4 regions of the Staphylococcus sp. Ze2 genome follow, and region 4 is predicted to be linked to each of the others. Evidence: predicted binding sites of a transcription regulator. Region 4 holds the regulator's gene; each other region holds the start of a gene.

Region 1 (5,477 bases), 1.3 Mb from region 4:
AATCATTTGGAAGAAAGGTACTTTTTTAGGTTTTGTAGTATTGTTCTCATGCACACTATGATTAGCCGTTAAATTTGATATTTCAACATCTTTATCATCGGATTTATACGGATTAATTACACTAGCAATAATTAATGCACTGAAAATATTAAGCATCACTGCGGTAACAACAAATTTAGGCTCGAGCATTTGCATGTAGGATCCTAACATCGCCATACTCACTGCACTCATACCAGAAGTAGTTATTGTATATAATTTAGCTTTAGATAGTTTCGGTATCATTTCTTTAATAGTTAAGTAAACTTCTGGCTGACCTAACATAGATGTAGAAATAGCAAAATAACTTTCTAAACGTCCCATACCAGTCAGTTTATTGATGACGATACCAATATATTTAATAATAAATGGAAGTATTTTAAAATAATTCAATACACCTATTAATACCGAGATAAATACTAAAGGAAGTAATACAGTAATAAAAAATGTAGAAGCTCCCTTATTTTGCAAACCACCGAATACAAAACCAATACCAGCTTTACTAATATCTAATAAAGACTCAAAAAATGAGCCGAGTGTTGTTAGTGTCGTTAAACCAATAGTTGTATTCATCATAAATATTACGATAATTACTTGAATGACTAACATGGTTAAAGGCTTTTTAAAATCAATGGATTTTCTATCATAACTAAAAATAAAAGAAAGTATTAATGCAAATAGAATACCGGTAATGCAAAATAGAATGGACATTTAAATCACCTACAATTGAGTGAAAGCAACAGCGATTTTAGCTCCTAGAACTGCATTGTTTTCAACAAGTTTTATATTTGTTTCTAAACTTTTACCTTCAGACTTTTCGACAATTTTTCCAAGTAAAAATGGTGTGGAATCCTTTCCGCTAATCCCTTTTTCCTCTGCTTCCTTTACAGCATCTGTGATAATGCGATCAATATAGGATTTAGATAGCGCATGTGCTTTTGGTACAGGGTTAGCAATGACGATACCGCCATTTAAAGATAAATCATTTTTAGCTTTGCAAATTTGAGCGATAGCCTCAGGAGAGTCGGCTGAACTGTTTAATTTAATACCACTTTCGGGTGTGAAAAAGGCAGGAAGTTCTTCGGTTTGATAACCAATAACAGGTACACCCTTTGTCTCAAGGTATTCAAGTGTTTTTGGTAAGTCTAAGATGGATTTTGCTCCTGCACAGATAACAGTTACATTAGTTTGTCCTAATTCTTCTAAATCGGCTGAAATATCCATAGTTTGTTCAACACCTCTATGTACGCCACCAATTCCTCCAGTAACAAAGAATTGAATACCTGCCAATTCAGCACAAATCATTGTAGAGGCAACTGTTGTTGCACCGATACGTTTAGTAGCAATAATCTCTGCTAAATCTCGACGTGATACTTTGGCAACATCGTCATGTTTAGCTAGTAATGTTAGTTCTTCAGTTTCTAAACCTATTTTAATTTTCCCGTTAATTAAGGCAACGGTTGCAGGGATTGCGCCATTATTTCTAATTATTTGTTCAACATTTTTAGCCATCTCAACATTTTGTGGATAGGGCATGCCATGTGAAATAATAGTCGATTCTAAAGCCACTATAGGTTTATTACTATCTTTGGCTTGTTGTACTTCTTGTGAAAATTCAATGTATTGTTTCATCTTTATATTCCTCCAAATCTCTAAATATTTGTTTTTTATCTAAATTTTGACGAACAGTATAATTCGTTTCTATCGTTTTCCTCGCATTTATCATGCCAGCATTTAGTATGTCAACTATACCTAGACCATTCAGCCAACTGAAGACCACTGCACTAGAAAATGAATCACCTGCTCCTGTCACATCTACAACCTCTTTTGAACTAAGAACGGGTTTAATGATTTCTGTTTTTTTATCTTTATAGATAAGTTCTTGAACTCCGTTTGTGATGATCACTTTAGAGACGCCAGCATCTATCCATTTTTGTGCAGCTTTTTTCATATCATTTATGTTTTGGATTTCCATATTGAAATAAGTTTCTGTTTCATCTCGATTAATAATAAGCCAGTCTATTGCATGTAATGAATCAGGCATATGCTTCATCTTGGGTGATGATACAGGTATAATTACTAGTTTGATGTTGTGCTTCTCAGAATATGCGCACAGAAAATCAATTGCAGGTTTACTTAAATTTAAATCTGCGACAATACATTTGGCTTTAACTAGTAAATGTGTTCGCTTAATTAAAAATTCGGGCGTGATATAGTCGTATACTTCCATATCAGCTAAGCCGTATTGCATATTACCATCATTGTCTATGAGTGCAGTGTAAGAACCTGTGTTTGCATTTTCTATTTGTTGCACGTGATCTAGGTTCATGAAAGGGCTTGATAATTTATGTATCATGTCCCACTCACTGTCATTACCACTGGTAGATAAAAATGCTACGGTTTCACCCATTCGACCAAGATTTTCTGCAATATTTCTAGCTACACCACCTACAGAACGTGTAGAAGTTACAGGATTGGAAGTTTCTAGTTGCAATGTATGATGGACATAAAACTTTCTGTCTAAGTTAGCAGCACCGATACATACAATAGGATAATTTTCGTTTAAAACATAAGCTTTACCTAAGACGTATTCTTTGCGTATTAATCCTGAAATAATATTAGCTACTGCGGGTCTTGATAAACCAATTGATAATGCTAATTCTTGTTGAGAAATAAATGGATTGTCTTGTATGCGTTTCAAAACCTCTCTTTCATTACTATTCATTGATGAGACCTCCTTTTGATAAAATCTAAACAATTGTTTGAAAATAAACTTTTGTTTGAATTCAAGCGAATCTTAGCATGTAATTTTACATTTGTATACGCTTACAAATTAATGTTGCGAAAATTGTGACAATTATAATAGGGATCTGTCACACATTTGAAATAAGTTTAAACATTGATATATGAAGGTTTTAATGGTGATTGTATTTTTATAAAATAATCCTATTATTTTAATTTTTGAAAATTATTTTTAAACGCAATCGATGTCTACTTTTGGGGAGTATAATTGAAACTGAACTGACTTTATCGATATCAAATATTAAACACTAAATGAAGAGAGTTCTATAAAATTGTAAAAAATTAAAATTATCTGAAATTAAAAAAAATATTATCTTATCGATGAAAATCTATTGACTAAATAGTGGGATAGGACTAAACTGATTTTAATCCGATAAGAATAATATGAATAGAGGGCGAGAAATGAAAAAATTATTAATGGTATTGGTTACTTTAATTGTGGCAGTGGGACTAGCAGCATGTGGTAATGACTCTTCAAGCAAAAAAGATAGCGATAGTAAAAGCAAAACAGCTAGTGAGGATAAAACATTTGTCGTAGGAACAGAAGGAACTTATGCACCTTTTTCGTTTCACGATAAGAATGATAAATTAACTGGCTATGATATAGATGTAGTGAAAGCAGTAGCTAAAGAAATGGATTATAAAGTTAAATTTAAAGAAACTCAATGGGATTCAATGTTTGCAGGATTAGATTCAGGCAGATTTAATGTTGTAGCTAACCAAGTTGGTATTAACGATGAACGTAAAGAAAAATATAAATTCTCTGAACCTTACACTTATTCACAAGGTGTATTAGTAGTAAATAAAGATAATACAGATATCAAATCATTTGATGATGTTAAAGGTAAGAAATTAGCACAAACATTTACTTCAAACTATGGTAAATTAGCAAAATCTAAAGGTGCAGAACTTACAAAAGTTGATGGCTTCAACCAAGCGATGGATTTATTACAATCAAATCGAGTAGAGGGTACGTTTAACGATAATATCTCTTACTTAGATTATAAAAAACAAAAACCTAACGCTAAGGTAAAAGCGATTGAAGGTAATGCTGAAAAGAGTCAATCTGCTTTAACTTTCAGTAAGAAAGAAGACGACAAAACAATTAAAGAAGTTAATAAAGCAATGAAAAAATTAAAAGATAATGGTGAATTAGCAAAAATAAGCGAAAAATGGTTTGGTGAAGATGTTTCTAAACCTTAATTCAGAACAACAACATGCATTAGATGCAGCCGGACAAGCATTTATGCCAATGCTTGAAGGATTGGTGAAATTTTCAATTCCTATCACATTAGTAACTTTTGTATTAGGATTGGTTATAGCACTTGTAGCTGCATTAATGCGTATATCAACAAGCCGTATTCTCAGAGGGATTGCACGTTTTTATATTTCAATCATTAGAGGAACACCGATGATTGTACAATTATTCATTATCTTTTATGGTATCCCTGAACTCGGCAGACTATTAACTAACAACTCAGAAAATCAATGGACGTTAGCACCAGTAATAGCTGCAATTATTGGTCTATCTTTAAATGTAGGCGCATATGCTTCTGAAATTATTCGTGGAGGCATCATGTCTATTCCAAAAGGCCAGACAGAAGCAGCGTATTCAATTGGTATGAATTACCGTCAAACGATTCAACGTATCATACTACCACAAGCAATAAGAGTTTCTGTGCCTGCGCTAGGTAATACGTTCCTAAGTTTAATTAAAGATACGTCGTTACTCGGTTTTATACTTGTTGCTGAAATGTTTAGAAAAGCACAAGAAGTTGCGTCGACGACTTATGAATATTTAACAATTTATCTACTCGTTGCACTTATGTACTGGGTTGTATGTTTTATTATTTCAATCGTCCAGAACTTTTACGAATCTTATCTTGAAAGAGGGTATCGTTCATGATTGAATTGCAAAATATAAAGAAAACATTTAATGATAAAAAAGTGATTAAAGGTATTGATTTAAAAGTTGATCAAGGAGAAGTAGTTACCTTTATTGGACGTTCAGGTTCTGGTAAAACGACTCTGTTACGAATGATCAACGCACTAGAATTACCGACAGAAGGCGCTGTTTACGTCAATAGTGAAACTTATGACAATAAAGATAAAAAATCACAAATTAAAGTACGTAGGCAGTCGGGGATGGTTTTTCAAAGTTATAATCTCTTTCCGCATAAAACGGCATTAGAAAATGTCATGGAAGGACTAATTACTGTTAAGAAAATGAAAAAGGCTGAGGCGCAACAACAAGCGCTAGTGCTTTTAGAGAAAGTAGACTTAACAGCTGTAAAAGACCAAAGGCCTAATGCGTTATCTGGTGGACAACAACAACGTGTAGCGATTGCGAGAGCTTTGGCGATGAACCCAAAAGTTATGCTCTTTGATGAACCTACCTCTGCATTAGATCCAGAGCTAGTAAACGATGTATTACGTGTAATTAAAGACCTAGCAAATGAAGGAATGACTATGATTATAGTTACGCATGAGATGCGTTTTGCGAAGGAAGTTTCAAATAAAATTGTGTTTATTCATGATGGTGTTATTGGGGAGTCAGGTGCACCTGAACAAATTTTTAATCACCCACAAACAACAGAGTTGCAACGCTTTTTGAATATGCTTAGAGAAGCGTAAAATAA
Region 2 (5,477 bases), 510 kb from region 4:
GGAATTCGAAGAGATGATGACAGATCCTACTTTTTGGGATAATCAAGATAAAGCGCAAGAGGTAATTGATAAGAACAATGCTTTGAAATCAATTGTGAATGCTTATAGATCACTTGAATCAACTCTGGAAGACATGGACACCACAAGAGCATTACTATTAGAAGAAAATGATGACACAATGAAACAAGAATTGGAAGAAGACGTTCATACGTTTGAAAGCCAGTTAGATAACTTCGAGTTACAATTATTGTTAGATGGTCCATATGACACGAACGATGCAATTATGGAGTTACATCCAGGTGCAGGTGGTACCGAATCACAAGATTGGACTAACATGTTATTAAGAATGTACCAGCGTTACTGTGAGCAAAAAGGGTTTAAGGTAGAAATTGCTGATTATTTACCTGGAGATGAGGCTGGAGTTAAAAGTGTAACGATAATCGTAAAAGGTCATAATGCTTATGGTTATTTAAAAGCTGAAAAGGGAGTGCACCGACTTGTTAGAATTTCTCCATTTGATTCTTCAGGTCGTAGACATACATCATTTGCATCATGTGATGTAATCCCACAATTTAATAATACCGAGATAGCAATTGAAGTTAATCAAGATGATATTACAATTGATACTTTTAGAGCATCAGGTGCAGGTGGACAACACATCAATAAAACTGAATCAGCTATCCGAATAACTCACCATCCAACTGGTATAGTTGTAAATAACCAAAACGAACGTTCTCAAATTAAAAACAGAGAAGCTGCTATGAAGACTTTGAAATCTAAGTTATATCAATTAAAAATTGAAGAACAAGAACAAGAAATGGCAGAAATTAGAGGAGAACAAAAAGATATAGGCTGGGGTAGTCAAATAAGATCTTATGTATTCCACCCATATGCCATGGTTAAAGATCATCGTACTAATGCTGAAACTGGTAAGGTTGATGCGGTTATGGATGGAGACATTAGTTCGTTTATAGAAGCATATTTACGCAGTCAGATGGACCATAGTGAAAAATAAGCATGAATGTAATTAAATATATGATATAAAGTAGCAAGCTGAAGCTTACTATGTATAGAGGGGATGTGATAGCGATTAAATTTAACATGTTGATTGCTATTTCATCCCTTATTTTTTTGGATTTTTTAGTGAATGTTAAGAAAAGATATGCGAACTTTAACAAATGGATAGGCAGTCTATTCGTTAAATAGAGTGAAAATATATAATTATATATTTTAATGTCTTTAAAACTTTAATAGTTGGATGTAAAATGCATTTTTTAATATTACATAGTCTGATACTCGCAGAATAATAATCTTTATTCAAACATAGTTTTATCAAGGGATTAGACGAGAATTAAACGATATAAAATTATTCGTTAAAATTGAAAATTGACTGTTGTATTACAGTATAATAACAAACACATATGGCTATGGAGGATATGCTATATTATTCTTGATTAAAATTAAGAAAGTAAAGGATGAAATATGTAATGAAGAAAGGCTTAACATTTTCTATAACTACGGCAGCAATGTTTTTTGGTATAAATGGTATAGCATCAGCAGACCAAATCCATACAGTAAAGGAAAATGCTAAATTAACAGATATAGCTCAAGCATTTGCAACATCAACTAATGAAATTCAAAATTTAAATCAAATAGATGATAGAGAATATGTACAAGCAGGGGAAAGATTAGTATTACCAGACAATGATATTGTAGAAGTAAAAGGTGGTGATTCCGTTCAAAGTATTGCAACTGCACATCAACTGACAGTTGAGCAACTTAACCAGTTGAACCCAAATATAGGCGAAATCATATATCCTGGTCAGCTTATCGCAGTTTCTGAAAAAGGTTCAGCACATTTAAACAATCAATTACAGCAAATGTTTAATGAGCAAATCCAAGGACAAAGCAATACCTCTAATAGTAATTACAATGAAGCAATTAGTGAACAGTCAATACCACATCGTGCTACAACATCAACTAACGTGACGTCTGTGGTACCGCAAACCTGGTCAAATGTTAACACACAAGATGCAGGTGGAGATAATCAACATGTGTATGTCGATGGTAATGCGGAAGACACAAAACACTATAGCCCAGTACAACAAGCTTCAAATGGCAATAACTATTACACATGGGGACAGTGTACATATTACGCTTTCGATAGACGCCAGCAATTAGGAAAATCAGTTGGTAATTTATGGGGAAATGCGAATAATTGGGCTTCAGCAGCTCGCCAAAATGGATATCAAGTAAACCACACGCCAGAAGTTGGCGCTATTTTCCAAAGTAATGCTGGTAGCTATGGTCATGTAGGTGTAGTGGAACGTAAAAATTCAGATGGATCGATTCTTGTGTCAGAAATGAACTGGCAAGGAGTAGGACAAAAATCCTATAGAACGGTACATAACACAGGACAATATAATTACATTCATTAGCTAATACTATAGCTTTCAGTTGGATTGAGAATAAATAGGTTGATATCTTCTTTTGTGACATAATGAGTAGAATCACGAACAATATTTATATAATAAAATTAAGGCTGAAGAAGTGACTAACTAACCTGAAAGTTGTGTTTAAGGGAGTGGGACAATGATTTCATTGTCTCACTCCTTTATTATATTAATTAAAGAAGTGTGTTTATAATACAAATAAATAATTATTTTTAAGGATATTGGTAAGACATTTTATTTGTTGAGTGATATTATAAAAACAAGTATAATGATTCATTAAATAAACTAGGAGGCGATGTCATGGGAGTACATCAATATTTTAAACGCTTGTCTGATTTAGAAAAATTAATTAGATTGCCAGGTAAATTTAAGTATTTCGAGCATAACGTCGCTGCCCACTCATTCAAAGTGACTAAAATAGCTCAATATTTAGGTACAGTTGAAGAGTATCATGGGAATGAAGTGGATTGGAAAAGCTTATATGAAAAGGCATTAAACCACGATTTTGCAGAAATATTTACAGGAGATATCAAAACACCTGTAAAGTATGCTAGTGGAGAATTAAAGAAATTATTCTCACAAGTAGAAGAGGAAATGGTGGATCATTTTATAAATGAAGAGATTCCAGAACCATATCAAGCTATCTATAGAGAAAGGCTACAAGAAGGTAAGGACGATTCTTTAGAAGGCCAATTACTTTCGGTAGCCGATAAAATAGATTTATTGTATGAAACATTTGGAGAAATTCAAAAACGTAATCCAGAACAACTATTCTTTGAAATATATGAAATGTCATTAGAGACAATCATGCAATTTGATCACCTTAGCTCAGTTCAGGATTTCATAGAAAATATCATCCCTGAAATGCTAACGGAAAAGTTCATTCCAAAATCTGAATTACGAGAAACAACCATGGCTATTCTAAATAATAGGAATGGGTGAATTGAATGATTTGGTATGCGCTTGCGGCCTTTTTTCCTTGTATATTTGTTGTGTTGTTTAGTGTATTAACGAGAAGTAAATGGGTAGGAACAATTCTGACATTAGTTATTATAGGTGCATCTGTACAAAAAGGATTCTTCCATAGTGAATGGATTATTTTTATAGATGTAGTGTCTATGTTGGCAGGATATCTCATTATTGATCAATTAGAATTGCACAAAAAAGAAGACGATTGAAAAAGTAAGTGTTGAGCAACCTAATTGCTATAATTTAATAATCGCTTTATAATTATATGGCTTAAGATAATCAAGAATATGATTATAATGTTAATTTATGCAAACATGGTAGAGTGACTATGTTTGTTTTTTTATTTATATAGAACAAGTTTAATTAAAACGAACAAATGTTTGCTTTCGTGTTTGCTAATCTGTTAAAATATGTATCGAGTATAAACACCTTCGGAAAATATTACGCCAAAAAATAATATATATATAGCCCAATAAAAAGATTTTAAATAGGTTCTAAGCGTTAGAAATGATATAGGAGGTAGGGATTATAATATGGAACATTATCCGTTTGAACTGCATTCTGATTTTGAGCCTCGAGGTGATCAACCAGAAGCCATTAAAAAAATTGTGAATGGTGTCAATGAAGGAAAAAGACATCAAACGTTACTTGGAGCTACAGGTACAGGTAAAACTTTTACAATGAGTAACGTTATTAAGCAAGTGGGTAAACCTACGTTAATTATCGCGCACAATAAAACTCTTGCAGGTCAATTATATAGCGAATTTAAAGAGTTTTTCCCTGAAAATAGAGTGGAATATTTTGTCAGCTATTATGATTATTATCAACCAGAAGCTTATGTGCCATCGACTGATACTTTTATAGAAAAAGATGCCTCAATTAATGATGAAATAGATCAATTACGACACTCAGCAACTAGTGCATTATTTGAAAGAGATGACGTTATTATCATAGCAAGTGTCAGCTGTATTTATGGTCTGGGTAATCCTGAAGAATACCGTGATTTAGTCGTAAGTGTTCGTGTTGGCATGGAAATGGACAGAAGCGAATTACTGAGAAAATTGGTTGACGTGCAATATACAAGAAATGATATTGATTTTAAACGTGGTACGTTCCGCGTTAGAGGCGATGTAGTGGAAATCTTCCCAGCCTCAAGAGAAGAAATGTGTATAAGAGTAGAATTTTTTGGTGATGAAATAGATCGCATTCGTGAAGTTAACTACTTAACGGGCGAAGTATTAAGAGAACGAGACCATTTTGCTATTTTCCCAGCCTCACACTTCGTAACACGTGAAGAAAAAATGAAATTAGCTATCCAAAGAATTGAAAATGAATTAGAAGCACGTTTGACTGAATTACGTTCTGAAAATAAATTGTTAGAAGCACAGCGCTTAGAACAGCGGACGAACTATGATTTAGAAATGATGAGAGAAATGGGTTTTTGTTCAGGCATAGAAAACTATTCCGTTCATCTAACTTTAAGACCAACAGGTTCAACTCCATATACGCTTCTAGATTACTTTGGTGATGATTGGTTAGTGATGATTGATGAGTCACATGTTACATTACCGCAAATTAGAGGGATGTATAATGGGGATCGCGCTCGTAAACAAGTACTGGTAGACCATGGTTTCCGTTTACCAAGTGCTTTAGATAATAGACCATTAAAATTTGAAGAATTTGAAGAGAAGACCAAACAATTAGTCTATGTATCTGCTACACCAGGTCCATTTGAATTAGAACATACAGATGAGATGGTACAGCAAATTATTCGACCAACAGGTTTATTGGATCCTAAGATTGAAGTTCGACCAACTGAAAATCAAATTGATGATTTAATTGGAGAAATTCAAGATCGTATTGATCGAAACGAACGTGTGCTAGTAACTACTTTAACTAAAAAAATGAGTGAAGATTTAACTACTTATTTGAAAGAAGCAGGAATAAAAGTTAACTACCTACACTCAGAAATTAAAACATTAGAACGAATTGAAATTATTCGTGACTTGAGAATGGGCACATATGATGTCATAGTCGGAATTAATTTATTAAGAG
Region 3 (5,477 bases), 640 kb from region 4:
ATTGATAGATGACTTCATAGCTATTTTTCTAACGTATTATCCTATTTGATATGAATTTTAATAACTGGCAAAGGTCAAATCAGTGTCTATATATCCATAGAAGGAATGAATATCTAGTGGTTGCCCGTTTAGCCATTGTTTAAAATCAATTACTGTAGGTGTATTATTTTCACCTAAAGTCATGTATGCTTTAAGCGATTGTGGTTCATACATAGTCGTATGAATTGTACCAGACCAACTTTTAAATAATTTACTATATATTTCAAATTCTGGATTATTAAATAATTCAAATGCGTGCATTTTATCCAAACCATTTGGTGTTTGTTGTAAAAGCCTATCTAAACGTTCTTTAGATTCTTTGGTATAATTTCTGTTCTCATGAGTTAGTATCTTGAAATGGTTTGTACATGTACGATCATACCTTACATCAAGTGATCTAGGAGAAACTTCGATTATGGCATGATTTAAGTGTTTATCCATGACAATATAGCTAAATGAACTTCTGTGTGGAATTTCTTTCAATAATTGAATTGCCTCTGGCACGTCTTTACAATATTGTAAAATGAGTCTACCAATCATATAGCATACGAAGCCATCGCCTGGATGTTTTCTATGCATGAAGTTATAACCCATAGATAATCCAGCTTCATTCATACCATCCATTCTGCCAGTCACGCGAGATGTTGGACCAATTTGTGCTAATCCTCCATCATTTGGTTGGAAAAGTTGATAACGACCATCATAAGTTGCAGGGTGATAGTCATAATTTCTTACCATGTAGTCTTGTCCCAAGTAAATTGTACAACCACTATTCTTTAGTGGTGTAAAACGATAGTGTGCAAAGTTTAGAATCATTTGATTTGTTGGTAGATTAAGGACTTCTTGTATACCTCTGATTTCTTCCCATATTTGAGGTGCATAGGTTTGAAAGATATCATATGTTTCTTTTATGTGAATATCAAAGCGAGGCATACGTTTTTTCCATTCTTTTTCTCTATTTTTTAATAGTGGCGTTTGTTGCATCCACTGAGCAGTTTGTACACCTAAATCGAAATGCGATCCGCGGTGAGTTAATATATCTGTTTTTACTTTTTGCATAATGTAAAACTCCTGTTTTAGTCGTGTAATCTTACAAATTTGTAACTTTATTGTAACCCCATGTTAATTGTATTATACGATGCTTGTCGTTATTATAAGTATAACAACGACGACTGGTTATTTATTTTTAAATTAAAATGAGGTGATTGCAATGGCAAATTATTATGATGCTGTTAGAGATGCAATGAGTACTTGGTGGGGCAAGTAATTAACTAAGCGGCTGGGACAAATTAATTGTCTCAGCCTTAATTATTATATAAAGTAAGTGAAACATTTGCATGAGCGCCAGCTTAAATAAACAATTTATACGTATTGACTCTAGTGATTTTCGCCGGGGTGGGACTGCGAAATAGTCTTAAATAGATTAGATTTCTTTCCCACTCCTTTTTCTATATGACTAATAAATGTAATATTTTTAAGAGTTCTGTTATTATTAAAGTATTAAAGGTAGTAATTAATATACAGTCTTTAATTATAACTTAAAGCATTACTACAATAATATCATATTATTACTATAATAATATTTAAATTAAAGTAGTGAAAAGCGGGTATATATTTATTGATGCTTTTAAGTATGCTATCATTAATAACGGATATGTTAATAATTTATTGAGGTGAAACAGAATGTGGAATTTTATTAAAGGTTTATTTAAATTTGTATTCGGTACAATCCTTACTGTATCATTAGCAGCAGGAATTGGTGCAGTAGTGTTCGCTTATATTTTCAAAAAAGACTTTGAAGATATTGAAAGTAAAACAAAAGAGATTGTTTCAGATATCGAATCTAATAATTAAATTATTAATAGAACACTTTACAGTGTTCTATTTTTTTATGCATATAAGTACTAGGGAACTGGGTTAAATTACTATTACTAGGCTTTTCATAAATAAACATGAGTTTAGTTGAACTTCCTAAAGCTATATGAAGTGAAATAAGACTGAGTATAAGATTTGTAGTACAAAAACGATTGTAGCTATGGATTATATGGATTAATGCGAGTGATATCAAAAAGTGATAATTTAATAATTTCTGAGTTGTTTAGCGAATACCCCTCTAAACACATATGAATCATGTCAATATTCTTAATTTTTAAGGTTATATGTTCTAGCCAACCAGATTGGTAATATTCAATTGTAATGTGTTTTTCCGTATGTAATGCTTGATGAAGTTGTAAATTAAGTTCACTCAATTGATCGTCTGATAACATTGGGCGATCAATTTTATTTTGGTCAATCAAATATTGCTGTATGGTTTCGAATTGTTCTGGCAAGGTAGCGAACGGCTGCCATTTAACCATGCCACGACCTTTAGGTATATTGGGATTTAAATATTCTCTAGGAATATTTCTATAATCAGTTTCATTCTTAAATTCTTTCGGAATCATTTTATCACCTCGATACTATTATAGAACATATGTTCGATTAAGTGAAGTGATAATTCATTATATTGTATTTGTAATAAATCTCTATTAAAATGAAACTATCATAATATGGAGGGGTTTTCATAATGACGATAGGTTATATCGGTACTTATACAAAAAAAGAAGGTAAAGGGGTCTACCGTTTCCAACTTGATGAACAAACTGGAAAAATAATTGAAGTTGAAACTGGGTATGAACTAGAAGCATCAACTTATTTAAATCAGCATAATTCATTTTTATATGCGATAAATAGAGAAGGCGACAATTGTGGTATCGCTAGCCTTAAAATAGAGAAAGATGGCAAGTTAAGCCTCATTAATAAATGTTTAGCGTCAACAGCTGGTACTGGTTGTTATGTTTCAGTATCACCAGATGGTAAATATATTTTTGAAACTGTTTATGGTGCAGGATTAGCACGTATATATGAAGCAAATCCACACACAGGAGAAATTGTTCGACTTATACAGGAATTAGCACATGATTTTCCAACTGGTCCGTCAGAGCGACAAGATCATGCACATATTCATTTTATGGATATCACGCCAGATAAAAAATATGTAGTGGCAATGGACTTAGGTACGGACAAAATGGTGACATATGAGTTTGGTGATGAAGGATACAGTGAATATGCTGTATTTGATTTTGAACCAGGTGATGGACCTAGACATATTACCTTCCATGAAAATGGTAAATATGCCTATGTAGTTCATGAAATATCAAATATTGTAAGTACAGTAAAATATGAAGATGGTAAATTTACAGAAATAGAACGTCATTTGACGATTCCAGAAAACTTTGAAGGTGATACAAAATTAGCAGCAGTGAGATTATCAAAAGATCAAAAATTCTTATACATTAGTAATAGAGGTCACGATAGTATTGCTATTTTCAAAGTAGCTGATGAAGGAGATATGATTTCATTAGTAGATATCGTATCAAGTGGCGGTGAGTTTCCACGTGATTTTAACATTACTGATTCAGATGATTACTTAGTGTGTGCACACCAAGAAGGTGATTATGCACTTACTGTATTTAGACGTGATAAAATAACTGGTGAACTAGAAAAAGTAGACGATAAACATACTGCGCCTGAAGGTGTCTGTGTACAGTTTTTAAAAGAAACATAAACTTAGAAGTTTATTGAATAACGTAATCACTAACTTAATACTATAAAAAATGCGCCTATCCCAAATATATTGGGAGGGCGCATTTTTGCTTTAGAACTTCCATAAATAGAGTTACTTATTAAAGAAAGCTTTAATATATTTAAATTTCCCTTTATATGGTGGAAACAACAAACTAGATTCAAGTCGAGTTGATTTAAAAATATATGATTTGTCATGGCTAAAAGTATCGAAACTGTATTTACCATGATATTGACCAATGCCAGAAGCGCCAACACCACCAAATGGTAAGTTTGAATTTGCTAATTGCATCAAGGTATCGTTAATTGCGCCACCGCCAAATGATATTTCATTTAATACACGCTCTGTTGCATTTTCATCTTCACTAAACAAATATAAGCTTAGTGGTTTAGGTTTGGAACGTATTAAATCAATAGCTTCATCGAAATCATCGTACGTAATAATTGGTAAAATAGGACCAAAAATTTCGTCTTCCATTATTTTAGCGTTAAAAGTAATCCCATCTAACAGTGTAGGAGCAATGTACCTTTCATCTTCATTTGATCCACCACCAAAGACAATCTCAGCATGATGAACCTTTAATAAATTATCTAAACGACTAAAATGTTTATGGTTTACAATACGTCCAAAATCAGGGCTTTCTTGAATGTTATTACCATAAAATTCGGTAATGGTTTTTTTAAGCGCAGCGATTAATTCATCCTTAACTTTACGATTCACAAGTATATAGTCAGGAGCAACACAAGTTTGTCCAGCATTTGTAAATTTACCAAAACTGATACGTTCGCTTGCAACTTTAATGTTTGCTGTTTCATCAATGATTACTGGAGACTTACCGCCAAGTTCTAACGTTACAGGAGTTAAATTTTTACTCGCTGCTTGATACACAATTTTACCAACTTGTTCGCTACCAGTGAAAAAGATATAATCAAATGGTAACCGGATTAATGATTGCGTAGTTTCAGCATCACCTTCACAAATACTAATGTATTCAGGATCGAATACATCTTCGATTACACGTTTAATAACTTCTGAAACGTTTGGCGTGAATTCAGAAGGTTTGAGTATGGCAGTATTTCCAGCTGCTATAGCACCAATAAGTGGCTCAATTAGTAATTGGAAGGGATAATTAAAAGGTCCAATTATTAAAACTGTGCCATAAGGCTCTTTTATGATATAGCTTTTAGTTGGAAACATATAAATAGGCGTATTGACTTGTTTTCTTTTAGCCCAATTTTTGAGTTCTTTACGAGCATTTTTAATACTTTTTAAAGTGAAACCAATTTCAGTAGCATAAGCTTCAACTTTATTCTTACCTAAATCTTTTTGAAAGGCCTCTAATAAGGCGGCTTCATGATTTTTGATACTTTTACCCAAAAGTTTAAGCTGTTTTCTTCTAAATTTTAAATCTTTAGTCACGTGTGTTTTAAAATATTGAGTACTATTGTGGAAAGTTTGCTCTATTGAATTCAAATATATTCCTCCTAGTATGATAGATGTGTTTCGTAGGTATAAGTGATAAAAAACTGGAACATATGAACTATGTTCCAGTATAATGAATGTTTAAATCTAGATATTTAATTAAAATCACCTTAAAACTGTAGTAACTTAAAGGCTTTTGACTAGTTTAAAGCCTCTGTGATTTGAGGAACTACTTGTTTCTTACGTGATACAACACCAGGTAAGAATGCAGTATTGTTATCAAGCTCTACATTGAAAGCAATACCAACTTTATCTTTCTCTGCACCAACGACTAAGATTTTAGAGTCACTATTAATAATGTCTGTAACTACTAATACAAATAAATCATATT
Region 4 (5,477 bases):
AATTAGCTGAATGGTTCGCTGAAAATGATTATTTCTATATAATGCACAGATTTGATGAAGCGGCACGTATCCCATTTACTAAGAAAATGCATGAAAAAGGGTTAATTGCGTCAATTTCTGTAGGCGTTAAAGAAAGCGAATTTGATTTTGTAGAGCAATTAGCTACTGAAAAAGCAATCCCGGATTATATTACAATTGATATCGCTCATGGCCATTCAGATTCTGTAATCAATATGATTAAACACATTAAACAACACATTCCTGAAGTATTTTTAATTGCGGGTAATGTCGGTACTCCCGAAGGTGTACGTGAATTAGAAAATGCTGGCGCAGACGCTACTAAAGTGGGTATTGGACCTGGAAGAGTTTGTATTACTAAGATTAAAACAGGATTTGGTACAGGCGGTTGGCAACTATCAGCATTGAATAACTGTAGTAAAGCGGCAAGAAAACCAATTATTGCTGATGGTGGTATTAGAACACACGGTGATATTGCTAAATCTATACGCTTTGGTGCATCTATGGTAATGATTGGGTCATTATTTGCTGCACATGAAGAATCTCCTGGTGAAACAGTAGAATTAGATGGTAAATTATATAAAGAATACTTCGGTAGCGCCTCTGAATTCCAAAAAGGTGAGCATAAAAATGTAGAAGGTAAGAAAATGTTTGTTGAGCACAAAGGTTCATTATCTAATACATTGATTGAAATGCAACAAGACTTACAAAGTTCAATTTCATATGCAGGTGGTACTGACCTTAATTCTTTAAGAAAAGTGGATTATGTAATTGTAAGAAATTCAATTTTCAACGGTGATAGAGACTAATATATTAGTAGGTGTAAAAAATTAGAAAATTATTCTTGTATGTACTTACTTTCTTAGTAATTATTCTTGTCTTACCAATCAAAGAAACACAATCGATGTATACAGTACAACAGCAATTGAAAAGCAAAGTTGCTGATTGGACTTCATCAAAGTCAATTAACGAAGATGCATTAAAAGTACCCAGTAAACAAGAATTTGCGGTTAATAATATTCAAATGAATATGACTAAAGGCGCTGTAGAAGAAAAGCTAGGGAGTCCGCAACGTGTCACATCAAATGAATATGGTACAAATTGGCACACGTATTATTCGGATCATTATAGAGCGTTTGTAATGGTTAGTTATATAGATGATAAAGTAAATGCGCTATATAGTAACCAAAACGTTATATCATCTAAATCAAAAATTAAATATGGCACACCTAAAGAGAAGGTGAGAGAACGTTTAGGTAAACCTATTACTGACAAGCAAAAAGGACATGTGAAATTTGATGTTCAAGATGATGAATTTGATAATTTTCATAAAGACAAAATATATACAACAGCTTTTTATGATAAACATGAGAGCAATAACTTAACAGCAATCTTACAAGTTAGTGAAAAAATGGAAAACCGATTACAACAGCAATATGGCGCACCATCTGAGGGATTAGCTCAAAGCTTTGAATTACAAAACTTTGATTTAGTTAATTCAGAACGAGTACAGCATAAGTTAGAGCCACTTAAATATTCTAATAGTATTTCTGATACAGCTAGAAAACACAGTGAAGATATGGCTGAACATAATTATTTTGATCATAATAATTTATCAGGCGATACTCCATTTGATCGTATGGAAGCCGATGGACATGATTTTAATGCAGCAGGTGAAAACTTAGCATATGGTCAAACAAGTAGTATTTACGCTCATCAAGGCTTAATGAATTCATTAGGACATAGAAAGAATATCCTTAAGGAAGAATTTAACACCCTTGGTGTAGGTGTTGACTTTAATAAAGATCGTCAGCCTTATTGGACAGAAAATTATACTGGTTAATGTTTAAGTTTTGTTGTGTAAGGGTATCTGTTATCATGTGAGGATGAAAAGTTATGACAACAAACAAAAAAGACAAAACAGAAGATATACTTGAAAAAGTAAAAGACGTTTTAGAGAAAAACGATAAAAAAAGAGAGGGTGCGCGATGAGCGCATCCTCTTTTTTTTTGAGAGTGTTAGCATTGGTCGAAATATCAATTACATTTCTCTAAATAATCCCACGACTTTTCCTAGTACGGTTACATTATCAAGGTAAATCGGAGCCATTGCACTATTTTCCGGTTGTAAGCGATAACGACTTTTTTCTTTATAGAAACGCTTAACAGTCGCTTCATTCTCTTCTGTCATTGCAACGATAATATCGCCATTCTCTGCAATCGTTTGGCTTCTTACGATAACTTTATCTCCATCCAGAATACCGGCTTCAATCATACTGTCACCAACAACATTTAAGATGAATATATCGCTATTATGGGTTGAAGTGAAATGTTCCGGTAATGGGAAGTATTCTTCAACATTTTCAACTGCAGAAATAGGTACGCCCGCAGTTACTTTCCCTATAACAGGAACGTGTATTGTTTCTTCCATATTAACTGATTCACCTAATTGTTCTGACACAATCTCTATGGCACGAGGCTTAGTCGGGTCCCTTCTAATGTAACCTTTTTCCTCTAATCTAGATAGGTGGCCATGAACTGTAGAACTAGATGCTAATCCGACAGCTTCTCCAATTTCTCTAACGCTCGGTGGATATCCTTTGGATTGAACGGTTTGCTTGATATATTCAAAAATTTCATTTTGTCGTTTAGTTAACTCTCTCATAATAGGCACTCCCTAATTTAATTTAGCTTAATTATAGCATGCTCATAACGTTTTTACAAACGTTTGTTCGTTTGGTCGTTGACATAGAACAGATGTTCTGATAAGGTTTGTATACAAACAAACGTTCTAGGAGTGGTTATGAATGATAAAGAACTATAAATCGCAAATGAAGACTTATTTTATAGTATTAATAGTGACGATGATACTTTGCGCCTTATTTATATTAAGTGCACACAATAGTGCTAATTCAGAACAGACGTACGAAATGACTGACCATCAAATAACAAGTGAATCAGTAATTAGCGAACAAGATAATAGCGAAACTAAAATACAAGGCGAACAAAGTTCACAACAAGTGATGGCAGCTGTTCACTAATAACTGATAGTGGCATGAATTTTTTATTATATAGAACTGTTAATAATAGTATTTTTTGTGAGCGAAACCATTTAGTTTCGTTCACTTTTTTGTTATATTTTTCTATATAAATAATTTCGGAGGTTTATTATGGCTGAAAAAGACGGTGTAGATTTACAACGCATAAATGAATTAGCAAAAAAGAAAAAAGAAAAAGGCTTGACTGAAAAAGAAGCTAAAGAACAATCTAAATTGAGAAAAGCTTACTTAGATTCATTTAGAGAAAAATTTAAGCAACAAATTGAAAATACAAGAGTCATAGATCCTGAAGGAAATGATGTAACACCTGATAAAGTGAAAAATATATTAGATTCTAAAAATAAAGAAGATAAAAACTAAATCATTTTTTTGTTAAATAGATACCAAATAAGGTATAATGAGATAGAAACTTGCTAGAAGAAAGGAAGTCATTTAGATGAATAAAGAAAAAGATCAATTAGCGGTAGATACGATTAGAGCGCTAAGTATCGATGCAGTTGAACAAGCAAATTCAGGACACCCTGGATTACCAATGGGTGCGGCTCCTATGGCGTACACATTATGGACACGTCACTTAAATTTTAATCCCCAATCAAAAGATTTCTTCGATAGAGATCGTTTTGTATTATCTGCTGGACATGGTTCTGCGTTATTATATAGCCTATTACATGTTTCAGGTAGTTTAGAATTAGAAGAGTTAAAAGAATTTAGACAATGGGGTTCTAAAACACCGGGACATCCAGAGTTTAGACACACTGATGGTGTAGAAGTTACAACTGGTCCACTTGGACAAGGATTTGCTATGTCTGTTGGTATGGCTATGGCTGAAAAACACTTAGCAGGTAAATTTAATAAAGAAGATGCTAAAGTTGTTGACCATTACACATATGTACTTGCTTCAGATGGTGACTTAATGGAAGGTATTTCTCACGAAGCAGCTTCATTAGCAGGACATAACCAATTAGACAAATTGATTGTTTTATATGATTCAAATGATATCTCATTAGATGGAGATTTAGATAAAGCCTTTTCTGAAGATGTTAAAGGTCGTTTTGAAGCCTATGGTTGGAAGCACATTTTAGTTGAAGAAGGTAATGATTTAGACGCAATCGATAAAGCGATTGAAGAAGCTAAATCTCAAGATGTACCAACAATTATTGAAATTAAAACGATTATTGGTTTTGGTGCTCCTAATAAACAAGCTTCACATGGTGTCCACGGTGCGCCACTTGGTGAGGATGAAAGAAAATTAACACTTGAAAACTATGGTTTAGACCCTGAAAAACGTTTCAATGTTCCAGAAGAAGTTTATGAAATTTTCCAACAAAGTATGTTGAAACGTGCTAACGAAAAAGAAGAAGCATGGAATAAACTTGTTGAAGAGTATAGTAATAAATATCCTGAATTAGCTGAAGAATTTAAATTGGCTATCAGCGGTAAATTACCAGAAAACTATAAAGATGAGTTACCACACTTTGAAGCTGGACATAGCGGTGCTTCACGTGCTGACTCTGGTGAAGTAATTCAAACTTTAAGTAAAACTGTACCTTCATTCTTTGGCGGTTCAGCGGACTTAGCTGGTTCAAATAAATCAAATGTCAAAGATGCGACAGATTTTGATAAAGATACACCAGAAGGTAAAAATATTTGGTTTGGTGTTCGTGAATTTGCAATGGGCGCTGCAGTAAATGGTATGGCTGCACATGGTGGTTTACACCCTTATGGCGCAACTTTCTTTGTGTTTAGTGACTACCTAAAACCAGCATTACGTCTGTCATCAATCATGGGATTAAACTCAACGTTTATTTTTACACATGATTCAATTGCAGTTGGAGAAGATGGTCCTACACATGAACCAATTGAACAATTAGCTGGTTTACGTGCTATTCCAAACATGAATGTTATTCGTCCAGCCGATGGTAACGAAACACGTGTAGCTTGGGAAGTAGCATTAGAATCTGAAGATGCACCAACTTCACTTGTTTTAACTCGTCAAAATCTTACTACTATGGATTTACCGAAAGAAACTGTAGAAGAAGGCGTACGTAAAGGTGCTTATGTAGTATTTGAATCAGATAAAGAACCAGAATTCTTATTATTAGCTACAGGTTCAGAAGTTAACTTAGCACTTGAAGCTGCTAAAGACTTAGAAGCACAAGGTAAAGGTGTACGTGTTGTTTCTATGCCAAACTGGAATGCGTTCGATCAACAAACTGCTGAATATAAAGAATCAGTATTGCCATCATCAATTACTAAACGTGTAGCAATTGAAATGGCTTCACCACTTGGTTGGCATAAATATGTAGGTACTGAAGGTAAAGTTATCGGTATCGACGGTTTTGGTGCTAGTGCGCCTGGAGACTTAGTTGTTGAAAAATATGGCTTTACAAAAGAAAATGTA

What was found. Region 4 encodes LexA, which represses DNA repair genes until DNA is damaged. Its sites were predicted from a motif close to CGAACATATGTTCG; they were not measured.
Region 1: the regulator LexA is predicted to act here: its motif matches at 2,788-2,801, upstream of ACM591_RS02500 (carbohydrate kinase).
Region 2: the regulator LexA is predicted to act here: its motif matches at 3,792-3,805, upstream of uvrB (excinuclease ABC subunit UvrB).
Region 3: the regulator LexA is predicted to act here: its motif matches at 2,506-2,519, upstream of ACM591_RS05710 (YolD-like family protein).

The regions. Positions count from the first base shown of each region.
Region 1 covers NZ_CP183486.1:606,312-611,788, forward strand. The annotation lists gene ACM591_RS02490 (NupC/NupG family nucleoside CNT transporter) at 1-747, opposite strand, end outside; gene ACM591_RS02495 (pseudouridine-5'-phosphate glycosidase) at 757-1,668, opposite strand; gene ACM591_RS02500 (carbohydrate kinase) at 1,652-2,761, opposite strand; gene ACM591_RS02505 (amino acid ABC transporter substrate-binding protein) at 3,241-4,041, shown strand; gene ACM591_RS02510 (amino acid ABC transporter permease) at 4,025-4,744, shown strand; gene ACM591_RS02515 (amino acid ABC transporter ATP-binding protein) at 4,741-5,472, shown strand.
Region 2 covers NZ_CP183486.1:2,419,139-2,424,615, reverse strand. The annotation lists one part of gene prfB (peptide chain release factor 2) at 1-1,015, shown strand, start outside; gene ACM591_RS11450 (COG3942 and LysM peptidoglycan-binding domain-containing protein) at 1,488-2,438, shown strand; gene ACM591_RS11445 (YfbR-like 5'-deoxynucleotidase) at 2,754-3,395, shown strand; gene ACM591_RS11440 (CsbA family protein) at 3,401-3,631, shown strand; gene uvrB (excinuclease ABC subunit UvrB) at 3,956-5,477, shown strand, end outside.
Region 3 covers NZ_CP183486.1:1,266,776-1,272,252, forward strand. The annotation lists gene ACM591_RS05700 (C45 family autoproteolytic acyltransferase/hydolase) at 58-1,098, opposite strand; gene ACM591_RS05705 (hypothetical protein) at 1,723-1,893, shown strand; gene ACM591_RS05710 (YolD-like family protein) at 2,073-2,483, opposite strand; gene ACM591_RS05715 (lactonase family protein) at 2,603-3,646, shown strand; gene ACM591_RS05720 (aldehyde dehydrogenase) at 3,758-5,137, opposite strand; gene ACM591_RS05725 (manganese-dependent inorganic pyrophosphatase) at 5,287-5,477, opposite strand, start outside.
Region 4 covers NZ_CP183486.1:1,910,406-1,915,882, reverse strand. The annotation lists gene guaC (GMP reductase) at 1-827, shown strand, start outside; gene ACM591_RS09045 (CAP-associated domain-containing protein) at 863-1,861, shown strand; gene lexA (transcriptional repressor LexA) at 2,059-2,682, opposite strand; gene sosA (DNA damage-induced cell division inhibitor SosA) at 2,825-3,058, shown strand; gene ACM591_RS09030 (DUF896 domain-containing protein) at 3,188-3,436, shown strand; gene tkt (transketolase) at 3,513-5,477, shown strand, end outside.